2 regions of the Paenibacillus sp. FSL R5-0744 genome follow, and region 1 is predicted to be linked to the other one. Evidence: riboswitches for the same ligand, from Rfam matches in the RefSeq annotation. Region 1 holds a riboswitch; the other holds the start of a gene.
The links. A riboswitch is a leader RNA that binds a small molecule or an ion and turns the genes downstream of it on or off. The one in region 1 is predicted to bind cyclic di-GMP.
Positions count from the first base shown of each region.

Region 2: another riboswitch for cyclic di-GMP. It lies ahead of MKY19_RS04750 (glycosyl hydrolase); the one in region 1 lies ahead of MKY19_RS10230 (DUF6612 family protein).

Region 1 is NZ_CP150228.1:2,381,536-2,389,123, reverse strand. It holds gene MKY19_RS10245 (ABC-2 family transporter protein) at 1-560, opposite strand, end outside; gene MKY19_RS10240 (ABC-2 family transporter protein) at 590-1,411, opposite strand; gene MKY19_RS10235 (serine hydrolase domain-containing protein) at 1,461-2,633, opposite strand; gene MKY19_RS10230 (DUF6612 family protein) at 2,932-3,780, opposite strand; cyclic di-GMP riboswitch class I at 3,898-3,989, opposite strand; gene MKY19_RS10225 (Cof-type HAD-IIB family hydrolase) at 4,196-4,996, opposite strand; gene MKY19_RS10220 (pseudouridine synthase) at 5,267-6,031, opposite strand; gene MKY19_RS10215 (RsmB/NOP family class I SAM-dependent RNA methyltransferase) at 6,034-7,560, opposite strand.
Region 2 is NZ_CP150228.1:1,073,434-1,081,021, forward strand. It holds gene MKY19_RS04730 (glycosyltransferase) at 1-979, shown strand, start outside; gene MKY19_RS04735 (UDP-glucose/GDP-mannose dehydrogenase family protein) at 984-2,324, shown strand; gene MKY19_RS04740 (hypothetical protein) at 2,779-2,964, shown strand; gene MKY19_RS04745 (sugar phosphate nucleotidyltransferase) at 3,047-4,420, shown strand; cyclic di-GMP riboswitch class I at 4,557-4,636, shown strand; gene MKY19_RS04750 (glycosyl hydrolase) at 4,649-6,199, shown strand; gene MKY19_RS04755 (glycosyl hydrolase) at 6,353-7,588, shown strand, end outside.

The sequences.
Region 1 (7,588 bases):
GGGAAAATCGTCCCTGGATAGCGTCCAAAAGACTTAATGCTCTCAAACATCTCCGGCAAGCGGGAATTCGCCACCCATTTGAAGGAAATCGCTGCAACAATGAGCGCCACGCCAAACATGACAAGCAGCCCTGCTCCAAACAATAACAGGAACAATAACCAAGAGCTGAAGGTCATCCCATCGATTCCGCTAAGTGCGTAAACGAACATGACTACTCCTCCACCTAAAAGCCCGATACTTTCGAACTCAAAAGATCTGGCCAACAGCAGAAAAAGGCTCGAGGTTGGTTTAATTAATACCACTTCCAGCGTTCCTTCCACTACATGGGACATCGTATTCCACATGATTCCGTTAAAAAAAATCCCGGCACAAGCCGTAGACAAAATGAAAACGGATTGAATTAATAGTGCCTCTTTAAAGGTCCATCCTTCAAATGAAGCATTCGAATTATAGATGAACACCGTTACTAGGGGAAACAATACATTCCCTATGAGCATGATAAGGCTATTAAGAATAAAATTAACGCGATAGGTGATCGCAGAAGCAATATTCGCCTTCATACAAGTTTTGTATATTAGATACATACGTTTCATGCGCCCACCCCCGTAAAATGCTTAAGCGATACCGCATACAACACCCGGCAGACTATTCCGGCAATAATAACGGCTACAAGCTGCAACAACAAAACTTGGGGAATAGGTAAGGTTATATCAGCTAAAGTATAGCTACCTGTATAGACCATTGCAGGCAGAAAGGTCGTATATTGAAACGGTAAGAAAAAGGAAGCCATCTGTAAGGACTTTGGAAAAAAGACTAATGGAATCAGTGATCCTGAGAATATCCCCTCGCAAAGACTGAAAAAGTTACGAATACTGGAGGATTGCACCATCCAAAAGGCCACCATTCCAATACTATAGTGGATGAAAAAATTCATCATGAACGCCATAGCTATCGATAGCATTGCGTATAGTAAATTTGCGGGTAAAACATCAATATGAAAAATAAACAAGAAGATCATAAAGCAGGGTATAAATTCAAATAGAAGCCCAAGTACCCTATGCCCTGCCTTCTGAGACAATGCATAGAACATATGATTCATTGGTCTTAAAGAGAACGTAATGAATTTCCCGGTGCGAATGAGCATTTGCAAGTTCCAATCGGCAAAATCCATGGTCAAGTAGTTGATCAACATCGTGGCGCAAAAATAAGAGAGCATCTGAGAGAGCGACATCCCGTTAATAGAGGATTCTCCGCTATAAACAGCGCTCCATATATAATACTGCACTAAAAAATATACCGGGCCTACAAAAATAGAAACCATCGAATGCGTTCTGTACGCACTCCATTCCTTATAAGTAACAAAAGCAACCGCTCTCATAACGCGAAAGCGGTGCTTTATCTTCTCAAACATAAGTCACATCCTGCCTATCTTTGATATCTCACAACATATAATCTTATTCTTATTCGAGTCCGGACCAGATCACATTGTTTGTACCGAAAATCCCTCTACCGTCCCATATATTTTTATGAAAAGGGATATACCAAACGGCAATCAGCTTTTCTACCGGATCAACGACCAAAGAACAAGACCCCCATCCTTCGTGAAAAAAAGTGCCTTCAGAATAAGATGTACTTTCATTATATCGAAGGTCTGGCCCAAGACCGTATGGTCTATCCGCTCCTCCATCTCCCCATGCGTAGTTTGGAAGTTTTTCAGAATTGAACCGCTTGGTCATTCTCTGAACAGCCATCCGACTTAAGATATGACCACCTTCGTATTCCCCATGGTTAAGCAGCATGATTCCGAACTTTTGTAGATCATTAACGGTTGAATACAGTCCCCCACCAGTTCCGGGAGTCTTGATTTCTTCCTCAGAACTTTGTTCTTCATCCGTAATTTCCCCGTTTTGCAGCTTCAGAAGATATTCCTTGGCTTCTTCCGAACGAATAGCGATCCTACCAGCTTTCTCAGGCGGTATATCAAAGAAAGTATCTGTCATGCCTAACGGTTTTACAATGTTGTCCATTATGTAATCTTCTGCAAAAACACCTGTTATTTTCTCGATAATTGCACCAAGAACCACGTATCCGAACGAGGAATACATCCATTGAGTCCCTACCGGAAAACGAATGCCATAGGAAAGTCCAGCTTTAATCCAGTTTTCTTTTCCAAGCTCTGATTCATAAATATACCACCATGCACTTTTATAGTAGGTATCACTTATAGTGCCATGATCAGGTGCGATGCCGGAGGTATGCGTCAGTAAATGAGCAATTGTAATCGGCTTAAAAGGATCGGCATCAAACTCCGGAAGAATAGAACTAACTGGCTGCCCCATAAAAATTTTCCCATCATCTGCCAGCTGCCAGATCGCTGTTGCCGTAAACAGCTTAGTAATAGAAGCGATTCGAAAAATTGTATCCGTTTTTAATTCTTGGTCGCTATCTTCTTCGTAACTGAAGCGTCCCCCCGCTCCATTAGCAAATATTCTTCCATAACGACTAAGAGAATAAATATAGCCATCGGCTACTTTCTTATTACAGAGATCCTCATAAAAATGATTAAGTGCCTCTAAACGGTCCTCCCTGTAATTCGCTTCATTCAGCTTGCTTAGCTCTGTGGATGATAACATTATTCGCACTCCCCCTATCATTCATTAAAAAAAAGTTATTCTCAAAAATGTAAATTTACACCTATCCTATAATACCTTTTCAATATAATAGTTACAATATGATACTTCATACACTATTAAATTAATTCAGATTATTAACCACATAAATAGCATGTACTAAAATCCTAATAATTGGTAGGTCGATTTTATATTTATTTATTTTTTACATATCTCACTTCCAGTTGGCTGCTGTTATGAATTGAGCAAAAAGCGCTGTTCTACTGAACAGCGCTTTTTGCTCAAGATGAAATTGCTCTTTTTATTCTAGTTCGGCCGGTTTTACAATAGCTGTACCTTTGTTATTCTTGGAATACTTAGCTTCGATTTTCGTGTTGTATGTATCCTTTTCTCCATCACTTATCAGCACATAACTCAGATCGACTGTCAGCTTTTCCGTCTGCCAGGTCTTAGTATTGACGAATAATTTCCACGTTACGCTTTTGGGTTGAACTGTCTCACCATCCCAGAGGTTCTCCTGGTCATAGAGTTTGATTATTCCCTTAGCTGCTGTCGGATCGGTTACCGTGAACTGCAGGACGGTCTGAGCACCGACAGTGCTAACTTTCATAGATTTTTTATAATTTTTTACCGAATCAAGCATGGAAACAGGATCGTATTGACCTTTAGAATAAAAAGAATCCCACTCCATCTTCTCCAGTCCAATCCAATACTGCGCATCAGGATCGATTGGCTCACCGTCATCGTCGTAACCTTCATCTTCAGATTCATCGATCAGTTCACTTCCGTCTACAAGATAGTAAAACTCCTTGTCATTGGCATATAGACTGTACGATGTTTCTAAAAGACTACTATCAACGGTGCCAGCTGCAGCAAAATTCGGCAGTCGATTAATATCCAGCTTCAGTGTGTTAGTGTTGCTGATACGTACCCCACCGCTCTGAATATCCTGTTTTTTGATCACATCTAAGTGAAAATTCTTTATTGCTTTAGAGGCTGCCGTTACTTTGCTAATCATTTGATCCGCGGTTACTGCTGTTGTGGTAGCGGCAGACACGACTTCAGGATTAGACATCCATCCGATCGTTCCGGACAGCAATAAAGCACCTACTGCCAAACTAGTGCCTATTGTTTTGAAAAAACTGTTCATGTACTTCCCCTTTCGGCCCCTTGCGATAATGTAACGCCGTATAGGTCGAAATAATAAAAGAGCTCAAAATTGACTACATATTCTTAGAGCTATCCTTTATGCTTCATAAGACATCCCTATGGCGGCCTGGCGATCATTTCCTTCTGTAGAAAGGCTTTAGACCCATGGCTTTGTGTCATCATCTTTCGATGATTTTACCTTTAACGCGGACATTCAATTAGTTTTAATTAGCTTACGGACGCATGTCCCACCGCTAATTTTATCATGGTTATAATTACCTGTAAACGACTTATCTTCCATTTCAATTTATCTATCGATTTACTCGTATCCTTATGTCAACGTAAAAAAAGCATAAAACTGGACTCCAGTCCGCTTTATGCTTTGCATCTAAAATTATTTTACAGGATCAAAAAGATTAGGATAAACAATATTTAACCAGCGCATCACGCACACCATGCTCATTGTTCGAACCCGTAACAGCATTCGCTGCCGCTTTTACCTCTACAGGAGAATTATTCATCGCCACGCCCATCCCCGCATAGGTAAGCATAGAAATATCATTAAAATAATTACCGATCGAGAGGACTTCTTCTTGCGGAATTCCCAGCTTCACAGCGAGATTTCTTAATGCGTTGCCCTTAGAAGATTCGGAATGCATCAAATCAACGAAAAATTCACCACTCCGCAAAATATTGTACTCAGGAGCCCAAGTACGCCATTCACGTTCAGCTTCGTCAAGGATTTCTGGCTGTGTAAATACAGTAAACTTAACAACCGGTTCACGGAAATCTTCCCAGGCTGGTAGCGTCGCTGGCACAATACGGAAGTGCTCATACATATAATTAGCTTCTTTAGTCAGATTCTCTACATTATCAACATACATATCAAAAGCAGTATTCACATCATAATGAATATTGTGCTTACGGCAATAGTCAATATAGGGGTCAAGACCACGTGCATCCATACCATATTGATGCAGCACTTCTCGATCTTCCACTCGTACCGTCGCTGCTCCATTGTGACCAAGCACGTAACCAGTCAGCCCCATTTCCTCCATGAAAGGAATCGAGTTCTGTGGACTGCGTCCCGTACACAATACGATTTGACCGCCAAGACGTGTAACCTCAGCAATAGCTTCCTTATTCTCAGAGCTTAAGTGGTGATCATCATTTAATAGCGTACCGTCCACATCTAGTGCAATCAGTTTGTATCTCATACTCCACCATCCTTGTCTTTCTTTTTCTATATTTATTGAACTTGAGGCTTTTTGTGTTAAGTGTCAGTCGCAACTACGGTGAATGTTTGGACTTCCAGCCGCTGTTGTTTCCAGATTTCTTAATTTATACCGTTTAATAGCGGATGAAATCCGGAAACAAAGGTGGTCGCTATCGCTCTTACAGGTCCAAAATTCCCCTCCGTCTCTCCCTTCTCTTATCCCAAGTTTCCAAATTCAATTTATATATCAATTTATATATCATTTTCTCTACTATCCTTCTGACCCATCTGCGCCTAAGAGTGCCAGTTCCTCTAACGTCAGTTCCCGACAAGCTCCCAGCGGCAGACTTTCATCCAGCTTCAATTCTCCCATAGATACACGTTTCAGAAAAGTGACTTTTTTGCCTACCGCCTGAAACATACGCTTCACCTGATGAAATTTTCCCTCAGTGATGATAAGTGAAATATGGGAAATCACTTTGCTGCCGCGCTCTCTTCCAAGAATGGTTAAGTGTGCAGGTAAAGTAACGTAGCCATCTTCCAGCTCCACCCCTGCTGCAAAAGCCGCGACATCATCCGCGCCTACATCGCCCTCGATGGTTGCCTCGTACGTTTTCGGGACATGCTTACGTGGCGACAGCAATTCATGGGCAAGCTTCCCATCATTAGTGATCAGCAGCAGTCCCACAGTATCCTTATCTAGCCTTCCTACAGGAAACGGTTCAAACTGTGCATATTCGTGCTTTAAAAGATCCAAAACCGTCCGATCCCGCTTGTCCTCCGTAGCTGACAGGACACCCGGGGGTTTGTTCATCATAAGATATATGAATTCACGGTAGGTAACAACCTCTCCCCCTACCTCTATTTTATCGGCATAAGGATCCACATGGAACCCACTATCTTTTACCACTGTCCCGTTCACCAATATTAAGCCTTGTTTAGCTTGTTTACGGATATCACTGCGCGACCCCACTCCAATATGGGACAACACTTTATCTAATCGTTGTTTTTTGGCGGGCTTACCTGATTGGCTCATTGTTACATCCACCTCCAGCCTGCGGGATATTCGTTCTTGAGTATGCCATCCTGCCACTTACCCCAGCCTGCGCTGTAGCCATCAATGCAGACCAAAACGTATCCCTTTTGGGCACTTCCTATTCTAATAGAGAGACGTTCTTGAGAAATCGACAACGTCTCTCCTTTAAGATAGGAAATAGCTTCATGATTCGTACTGGAGAGTGAGACACTTCGGCAGCTTTCTTCCGGATGCAAAGCTGTAGCCATTGGATGCCCTGGAATAAATCTTCCGTTACGGATTTGTCCTACATACCATCCCGGGCGGATCGTCTTTAATCCATTTAGTCTTTCCTTAGGAAGTGGAGAAATGTACAGATGATCACCGAACAGAACCGGATATCCTTGCGGTTCCCAACCAAGCTGATCTCGCACAAAATTTCCATACGCAGTCAAAGCTTGCTCGTCACCTGAAACTTGCCGACCACGGTCAGCGCCACCAGTAGATTTGTGAGAGGGTTTCCCTTCTTTCCCCCGTCTTCCTTCTGATTTATTGGATGATTTAACGTGTGCTGCACTTTTTGGAGTAGTAGTTCTTGCTCTTGCAGATTCGTTTAACTTGACCTCTAAGTGATCACGTTCCTCCATTGAGCGCTTAGTTCCCCCATGTTGCAATACAGCCATGAAATGTCCTTCGCCTTTCACCTTATGCGGCCACAGTCTTGCTGTACCTGAGAGTTCTCCGAAGCCAGGAGCGAATGAGCCTGTACCTCCTACCGCTACCACTGAGAACTGTGGATGTTCAGAAATAAACTCCGCTATAATTTCCTCATTTTCTTCTGTAGCAAAGGTACAGGTGGAATAGACAAGTGTACCTCCCGGTGCCAATGCTGTTGCACCAGAACGTAAAATATCCCGCTGCATGGAAGCATATTTGGCAGGTGTACCTGAATCCCACTGCTTCACCATGTCTTCATCTTTACGGAACATCCCTTCACCAGAGCAGGGAGCATCAATCAAGATCTTGTCAAAAAAAAGCGGGAATGCAGCCGCGATATGATCTGGACTTTCGTTCAGTACAATACCATTACGAACCCCATACAGCTCCAGATTTTTAGCTAGAGCTTTAGTCCGTTCTGGATGAAGATCATTACTAACCAGCAATCCTTCACCTAACAGCTTGGCTGAAATCTGTGTAGATTTCCCCCCAGGGGCGGCACATAAATCAAGTACACGATCACCTGGTTCAATATTAAGCAATTCCACAGGTGCCATCGCACTCGGCTCTTGAATGTAATATAAACCTGCGTGGTAGTGAGGATGTTTACCAGGTCTAGCCCCATTCTCTGTATAAAATCCTGTCGGACACCAAGGAATGGGTTCCAGTCCTAAAGTAGAAAGAGCCTTTAAGCTCTCCACGGAAATCTTCAAGGTGTTAACACGGACGCCTCCGTATGGGGTTTCCTTGTAAGAATCCGCAAATTGATTATAATCTGTTCCCAGCATGTCCATCATACGCTCGCTGAAAGAACTGGGCAATTGTGCCGCCATGATGCCGTCCTCCTGATAGTATTGCAAA
Region 2 (7,588 bases), 1.3 Mb from region 1:
CCTTACTGACAATCTCAAAGATGCGGATATCCGTGCCTCCTGGCTGCAAAAGATTCCGGGGGTAAAGACCAATTTTAAAGGGGTGCTGCCACTTTATCCAATGGCCATCCGTGATTTGGACTTTCGCGGTTTCGATATCGTCCTGAGTTCCAGCAGTGCTTTTATGAAAAGTATTCAAGTTCCTAAACATACGTTTCATCTTTGTTACTGCCATACGCCTATGCGCTTCGCATGGGATTATGACACCTACATGGAACGTCAGTCGAATTCCGGGTTGTTCAAAAAGATGCTTAAGGTATACATGCAGCAGCTCAAAACGTGGGACCAGCGAACTTCCAAAAATGTGAATCAGTTCGTAGCCAATTCATCAGTAGTGAAGACGAGGATTCAGAATTATTATCACCGGGATGCAGATGTCATATTTCCACCGATTAATACAGCCCGGTTTACAAGCTCTTCAACCATTGGTGACTATTATTTAATTGTCTCCCGGCTTGTTTCCTACAAGCGGATTGATCTAGCCGTAGAGGCTTTTAACCGTAACGGACTTAAGCTTTATATCGTAGGGGATGGACCAGATCGCAAGCGTCTCGAAGGCATGGCTAAGGATAATGTATCGTTTCTGGGCCGGCTAGAAGATGAGCAAGTGACTGGAATGATGGCACAGTGTAGAGCGTTCATTTTTCCAGGAGAAGAGGACTTTGGAATTACACCGCTGGAAGCGAACGCTGCAGGAAGACCGGTAATTGCTTATCAAGCAGGTGGGGCACTGGATACTATTATTCCTTATGTAAATGGTGTGTTCTTTCAGCATCAAGAAGTGGAGGATCTGCTTAAGGCTATTAATGAGGTAGAGTCCTACGCTTGGGATATCGATCAAATCATGGAGCATGCACGTAAATTCGATGAGCAGGCGTTTATGGTTAAGTTCAAGCAGTATGTTGAGCAGGCCTACGTCAATTTTCTAAAAGGAGGATGATTGTATGAAGCTGACAGTAATTGGTACTGGGTATGTGGGTCTTGTATCTGGCGTGTGCTTTGCACTGGGCGGACATCATGTCATCTGTGTGGATAAGGACGAGGAAAAGATTAAGAAGCTGAAACAGATGGAATCGCCCATCTATGAGCCGGGAATCGAGGAACTGATTGAACTGAATCTTCGTGAGGAACGGTTATCTTTTTCTGCAGATCTTCAGGATTCGGTGCGGCATTCAGATATTATCATTCTTGCTGTAGGTACGCCATCGCTGCCTAATGGTGAAGCTGACTTAACCTACATTGAGGGTGCAGCTGCTGAAATCGCTAAAGCGATGGACGGGCACAAAATTATAATGACTAAATCTACAGTTCCCGTAGGGACAAATGAGAAAATCTCCAAAATGCTCTCTAAGTTTACCCATCATTCTTTTGATATCGTGTCTGCTCCCGAGTTTTTACGTGAAGGGTCAGCGATTCGCGATACCCTCCATCCCGACAGAATTGTCATTGGTCTTGATAATCCAGAGCTGGAACCAACCATGCGCGAGCTTCATAAGGGTTTCACTGAAAATGTATTTGTAACAGATATACGCAGTGCTGAAATGATCAAATATGCTTCAAATGCATTTTTGGCCACGAAGATCTCCTTTATTAACGAGATCGCCAATATTTGTGAAAAAGTGGGAGCTGATGTAACCGAGGTAGCACAAGGAATGGGTATGGACCAAAGAATCGGGTCATCCTTCCTGCAGGCTGGTATCGGTTATGGAGGCTCCTGTTTCCCGAAAGACACTAATGCGCTCATTCAAATTGCGGGCAACGTCGATTACGAATTCAAATTATTGAAATCTGTAGTCGAAGTGAACAAGGGACAACGGTTTATGATCATCTCCAAGCTGCATGAATCACTTGGCAGCCTGCGCGGTTCGACGATTGGGATATGGGGGCTTGCTTTCAAGCCTAATACTGATGATGTCCGCGAAGCTCCCGCCAGAGAGATTGTTGAGGCACTGGTGGCTGAGGGGGCAACAGTCAAACTATATGATCCAATCGCAGCTACAAATTTCAGGCAGCAATATGATCATCCGCAGCTTCGCTGGTGCAATCTGCCAGAGGAAGCGGCTGAGGGCAGCGACGCAGTATGCCTGCTGACCGATTGGAGCCTGCTCAAGGAGATTGATCTGCATCAGCTGGCGAAAAGCATGCGCAATGGGGTGCTGATCGATGGACGCAACGTGTATTCCAAGGAGCAAATCGAGGGTACCGGCCTCGTTTATCATTCTGTCGGTCGCCCGCAGATGGGTGGATTGAGCGGTTATTCTGCTAGTGTGGCTGGAGCGGTTTAATCTAAGTTATATTGATTGAACTTGTGATTTTTCTATTTAGGGATGAGCCGTGACTCCAGAGAATGTTTGGACTTTCAGCCGCTGTTGTCTGCAGATTTCCTGATTTTAACCGCTGATAGCGGTAGAAATCCGCAGACAAAGGCGGACGCTATCGCTCTTACAGTTCCCAAATTCCCCTCCGCCACTTCGTTCCCTTATTTTATGGTTCTAAGCAATTTATAAAGTTAGGTACTCTGATTATATACCGCAGTAGCAGTAGCATTTGTAGTTGTCATTGTCTCTGTCTCTGTGGTGGCAACTAGTGTTGCTCTTGTAGTTGCAGTTGTTCTTGCAGTTGTTCTTGCAGTTGCAGCTGCCTCCCCCAGAGCAGAAACAAATCTTTAGAAAAACGTGCTTGCTTCCGGCTGGTACAGCCCGGTACGCACGGATCAAGTATTAAGAAGAAGTTAGTTAGGTGAAGAACGGAAAGGGAATTTGGAACTGTAGAAACGGAGTGTTCGCCCGAAAGATTTCCGTAGGAAAGCTAGCTTCGAAAGCATATGCTATCCTCGGATTTCTACCGCTAGAAGCGGTTCAATCAGGAAATCTGAGGATAACAGCGATCGGAAATCCAAAATCCCTTGGAGAGGTTTCTACCTAACAAAGTTAGTAAGTGCATCCATTCCAACGACCACCAAACGGAAGACATAGGTTTTGATATCAATTCAAGGAGGGTTCATTCTATGAAAATGGTACTTCTATCAGGCGGTTCAGGTAAACGGTTATGGCCGTTGTCCAACGACTCACGTTCAAAGCAATTTCTAAAGGTACTTGAAAGCCCTCAAGGTGAACCAGAATCCATGGTACAACGTGTCTGGAGACAGCTGGAGGAAGCAGGGATGGCAGAATCATCTTATCTGGCCACCGGCCGCGGCCAAGTAGAAATGATACAAAGCCAACTGGGAAGTCATGTGCCGATTATCGTTGAACCGGAGCGTCGGGATACTTTTCCGGCTATCGCCTTAACAGCTACCTATCTTTATTCAGTGGCAGGTGTTTCTCCAGCGGAAACGGTAGCAATATTGCCTGTTGACCCTTATGTAGAAGCATCCTTTTTCGATACCATAGCTATGCTTGAGGGGACCATGCTGGAAAGTGGAGCAAATCTGGCACTAATGGGTGTTGTTCCTGAACATGCCTCAGAGAAATACGGATATATTATTCCTACCACCGAAGAGGCGGGGGGAAATGGTTTTATGAAGGTGAGTCACTTTCAAGAGAAACCAGACCGTATACAAGCAGAACAGCTCATCGAGCAAAATGCATTGTGGAATTGTGGAGTGTTTGCCTTCCGCTTAGGGTACTTGTTAGATATTTTGCAGCGTAAAGGGTTGCCTTTAGGATATGAAGAATTGCAGAAGCAGTATAAGCTATTGTCTTCCATCAGCTTTGATTATGAAGTGGTGGAGAAAGAAGAACATATTGTGGTGCAGCCGTATGATGGATTCTGGAAGGACCTTGGAACGTGGAATACGCTGACAGAGGAAATGAGCAGCAAGCATGTAGGAAAAGGTTTTGTAACGGCGGATTCTGAGGGGACTTGCTTGATTAATGAGCTGGATATTCCGATTACGGTAATTGGTGCGAAGGATCTGATCATTGCGGCTAGCCCGGATGGGATTCTAGTTACCCATAAAGCTGAGAGCCCACGGATTAAAGAAGTGCTGAAGACCTTTGAACAAAGACCGATGTACGAGGAACGCCGCTGGGGCCATTACAAAGTTATTGATTATGTGAAATATGATGAAGGCAATGAAGTGCTGACCAAACGGATTTTTATATCCGAGGGGAATAATATCAGCTATCAATTACATCGCAAGCGTAGTGAAATTTGGACAATCGTCAGCGGCGAAGCAAGTATTGTGCTGAATGAGAAAAAACATAATGTGAAGGCTGGGGACGTAGTACGTATACCGGAAGGAACGAAGCACGCGATCCTTGCTTTGACGGATGTCGAGTTTATAGAGGTACAGACGGGTTCTGAATTAGTAGAAGAAGATAACATTCGTATTACTTTAGACTGGAATGATATAGAACTACAACAATTCATTTCATAGGTCTAACCTATCTATTTAACCAATCCAAAATTTCTTGAAACAGGTAAATTGACTCAATTATCAAAAAAAGTCATAAAAACACTAAATATATCATTAATTGTCGTCGATACTTACGGTAAGAGAGATTATTTCTCTTAAATTGAAAAGGCAAACCTATCGAAAGGTAGGGACGCAAAGCTATAGGGCCTTCGAAAGAGTGGCAGCCTGGCTACCGAAAGGGAGATTATTTTGAAAGCTTACCGTACGTATCGATTATTTGGCGCATTTCTGTCACTCGTCTTGTTTCTGACTGCACTTCCGCTTACTGTTGGAATTTCGCCGTCTGTTGTCATAGCTGCTTCAAATTCTGGAACGCCAGTTACCCCAGGAGCCTCACTTGAAGCCGTAAAGCTGCTTAACTATTTTTACTCGATCTCAGGAAAAGGTATTATTGCTGGTCAACATGACTATTTAGAAAGTCCAGATGAAATTAACAATATGCTGAAGGGAACCAGCGGACAATATGCCGCTCTTCACGGTTATGAACTGGGCGCGATCAGCGGTCAGTCAGAAGGAACGATGGCCTGGCAGCGTCAAAATGTGGTGAACAGCGCCATCAACTGGAATAAAGCGGGCGGGATCGTAGCTATGACTTTTCATGCTAACCTGCCGGGCACCTCTTATGACTGGGATAATGTAAAAAAAACACTTAGTCAGAATGAGTTCGATAGTTACGTTACACCGGGTACCAAGCAATATAACAATCTGATCGCTGAACTTGATAAGGTGGCAGTCTCCCTAAAAAGCTTGCGCGATGCCAATGTTCCGGTGCTTTGGAGACCCTATCATGAAATGAACGGGAACTGGTTCTGGTGGGGGAAGAAAAATAACTTTTCTAAACTTTGGAATATTATGTATGACCGTTTTGTTAACGTTCATAAATTAAATAATTTGTTATGGGTATGGAGTCCGAATGCTCCCAATGTTTGGTCAGATCCTTATGCGCTAACTTATCCAGGTGCTGATAAAGTAGATATTCTGGCAGCAGATATATACGAAAATGATTACCAGCAAAAATACTATGACAGCTTGTTGAGTCTAGCCGCAGGCAAACCGATTGCGATCGGGGAGAATGGTGAAATGCCTAATCTGGAGAAGCTTCAGCAATCACAAAGTAAATGGACGTATATGATGAGCTGGGGAAAAATGCTTTACGAGAATAACAGTGCAGATACAATTAAAACATTTATGAATAGCAACTATACCCTGACCAGAGATAAATTAAATACTGGTCTGGCACCGACACCTAGCGCTGCACCAGCGCCGGCACCTCCCGAAGAAGAGGGTGAGGAAGCCATTCCTCTTGCGAAGGGGCTTGCAGGAGAATATTACAACAACATACAGCTATCGGGAACAGCAGCTCTTACTAGAACTGATGCAATTATCGATTTCAATTGGCGGCAAGGATCGCCGGATGCCGCCCTTGGGATTGATCGTTTCTCCATACGTTGGAGCGGTAAAATTAAGCCATTATATGATGAGCAATATACATTTTACACTACCTCAGATGATGGCATCCGTGTGTGGGTGAATGGGCAATCCGTGATTGATAGTTGGACTAAGCAAAGTGGTACTGAGCGTAAGGGTAATATAACGCTGAAGGCTGGCCAGCTATATGATATCAAGGTGGAGTATTACGAAAATGAAGGCGATGCGAGAGTCCGCTTGATGTGGGAAAGTGCTAGTCAAGCTAAAGAGACAGTTCCAGCAAGTGCACTTTATCTTCCGGATGTCTCCTGATTGATGAAAATTAAAGGTCGATCCTTAGTGGCTCTGCGTTATTGCAGAGCTACTAAGCTATAGTCCTCATTAGGTCAGAAGACGATTGTCCGATAACAGGTATGTTTATTTAGCACCTGTGGAGGCAGTACAGCTACCGAAAGGAGGATTTATTTGCGTAAATATTATAAGCAAAACAGATTGTTGTTTACTATATTACCGGTGTTTATTATTTTTTCCTTGCTGCCTTGGGGAGAGGTTAAGGGTCTTCCGAAGGCTATGAGTGTTTCTTCCTCTCTTCCTTCGGCTATACCAAGCAATCCATCAGCTTCTGAAGAAGCCAAGCAACTGCTGAGTAATTTGGTGAATCTACGTGGCAAAGGAATCCTGTCTGGCCAGCATGATTATCTAGAAAGTCCAGATGAACTGGTTCATAAGCTGAAGAATACATCGGGACAAAATGCCGTTCTACATGGTTATGAATTGGGGGCAATTAATAATCAACCCGAAGGGACGATCGCAGAACAGCGACAAGCTGTTATAGACAGTGCAATGGAGTGGCATCAAGAGGGTGGCATTGTAGCCATGACATTCCATCAGAGTTTGCCGGGGACTTCTCCGGAATGGTCCAATGTAAACAGAAGTCTCAGTCAAGAGAAGTTTAATGCTTATGTTACGCCTGGGACGGCTCAGTATAAGAGTCTAATCTCTGATCTAGACGAGATCGCTGGCTATTTGGGACAGCTGCGTGATGCCGGAGTTCCAGTCTTATGGCGACCTTACCATGAAATGAACGGCGGTTGGTTTTGGTGGGGGAAAAAGGACAATTTTTCAGCGCTTTGGAATATTGTCTATGATCGTTTTGTAAACACACATCAACTGAATAATCTACTGTGGGTGTGGAATCCAAATGCGCCGAATGAATGGGCAGATCCTTATGCTGCATATTATCCGGGTGCGGATAAACTCGATGTTCTGGCTGCGGATATCTACAATAACGATTATAAGCAGTCCTACTATGAGGATCTGCTCGCACTTGCTGAAGGTAAACCTATCGGAATCGGGGAGAGTGGACAGCTGCCGAACCCGGAAGTATTAACCGAGAAACAAAATAAATGGGTCTATATGATGACCTGGGGAAAATTACTGACAGAAAATAATACGCTACAGTCAATTAAAAGCTTTATGAATGACTCGTTTATATTATCGAGAGAGGATTACGTTCTCACAACAGGAGGCCCTTCGATAGCACCGGTAATCCCGGGAACCCTAGCGGGTTTAACTGGAGAATACTATAACAATACTGATTTAGAGGGAGAAGCGGTACTTATCCGCGATGATCGTAAGATTGATTTTAATTGGCATGGCGGGTCACCTGCACAGGAGATAGATGAAGATCATTTTTCTGTT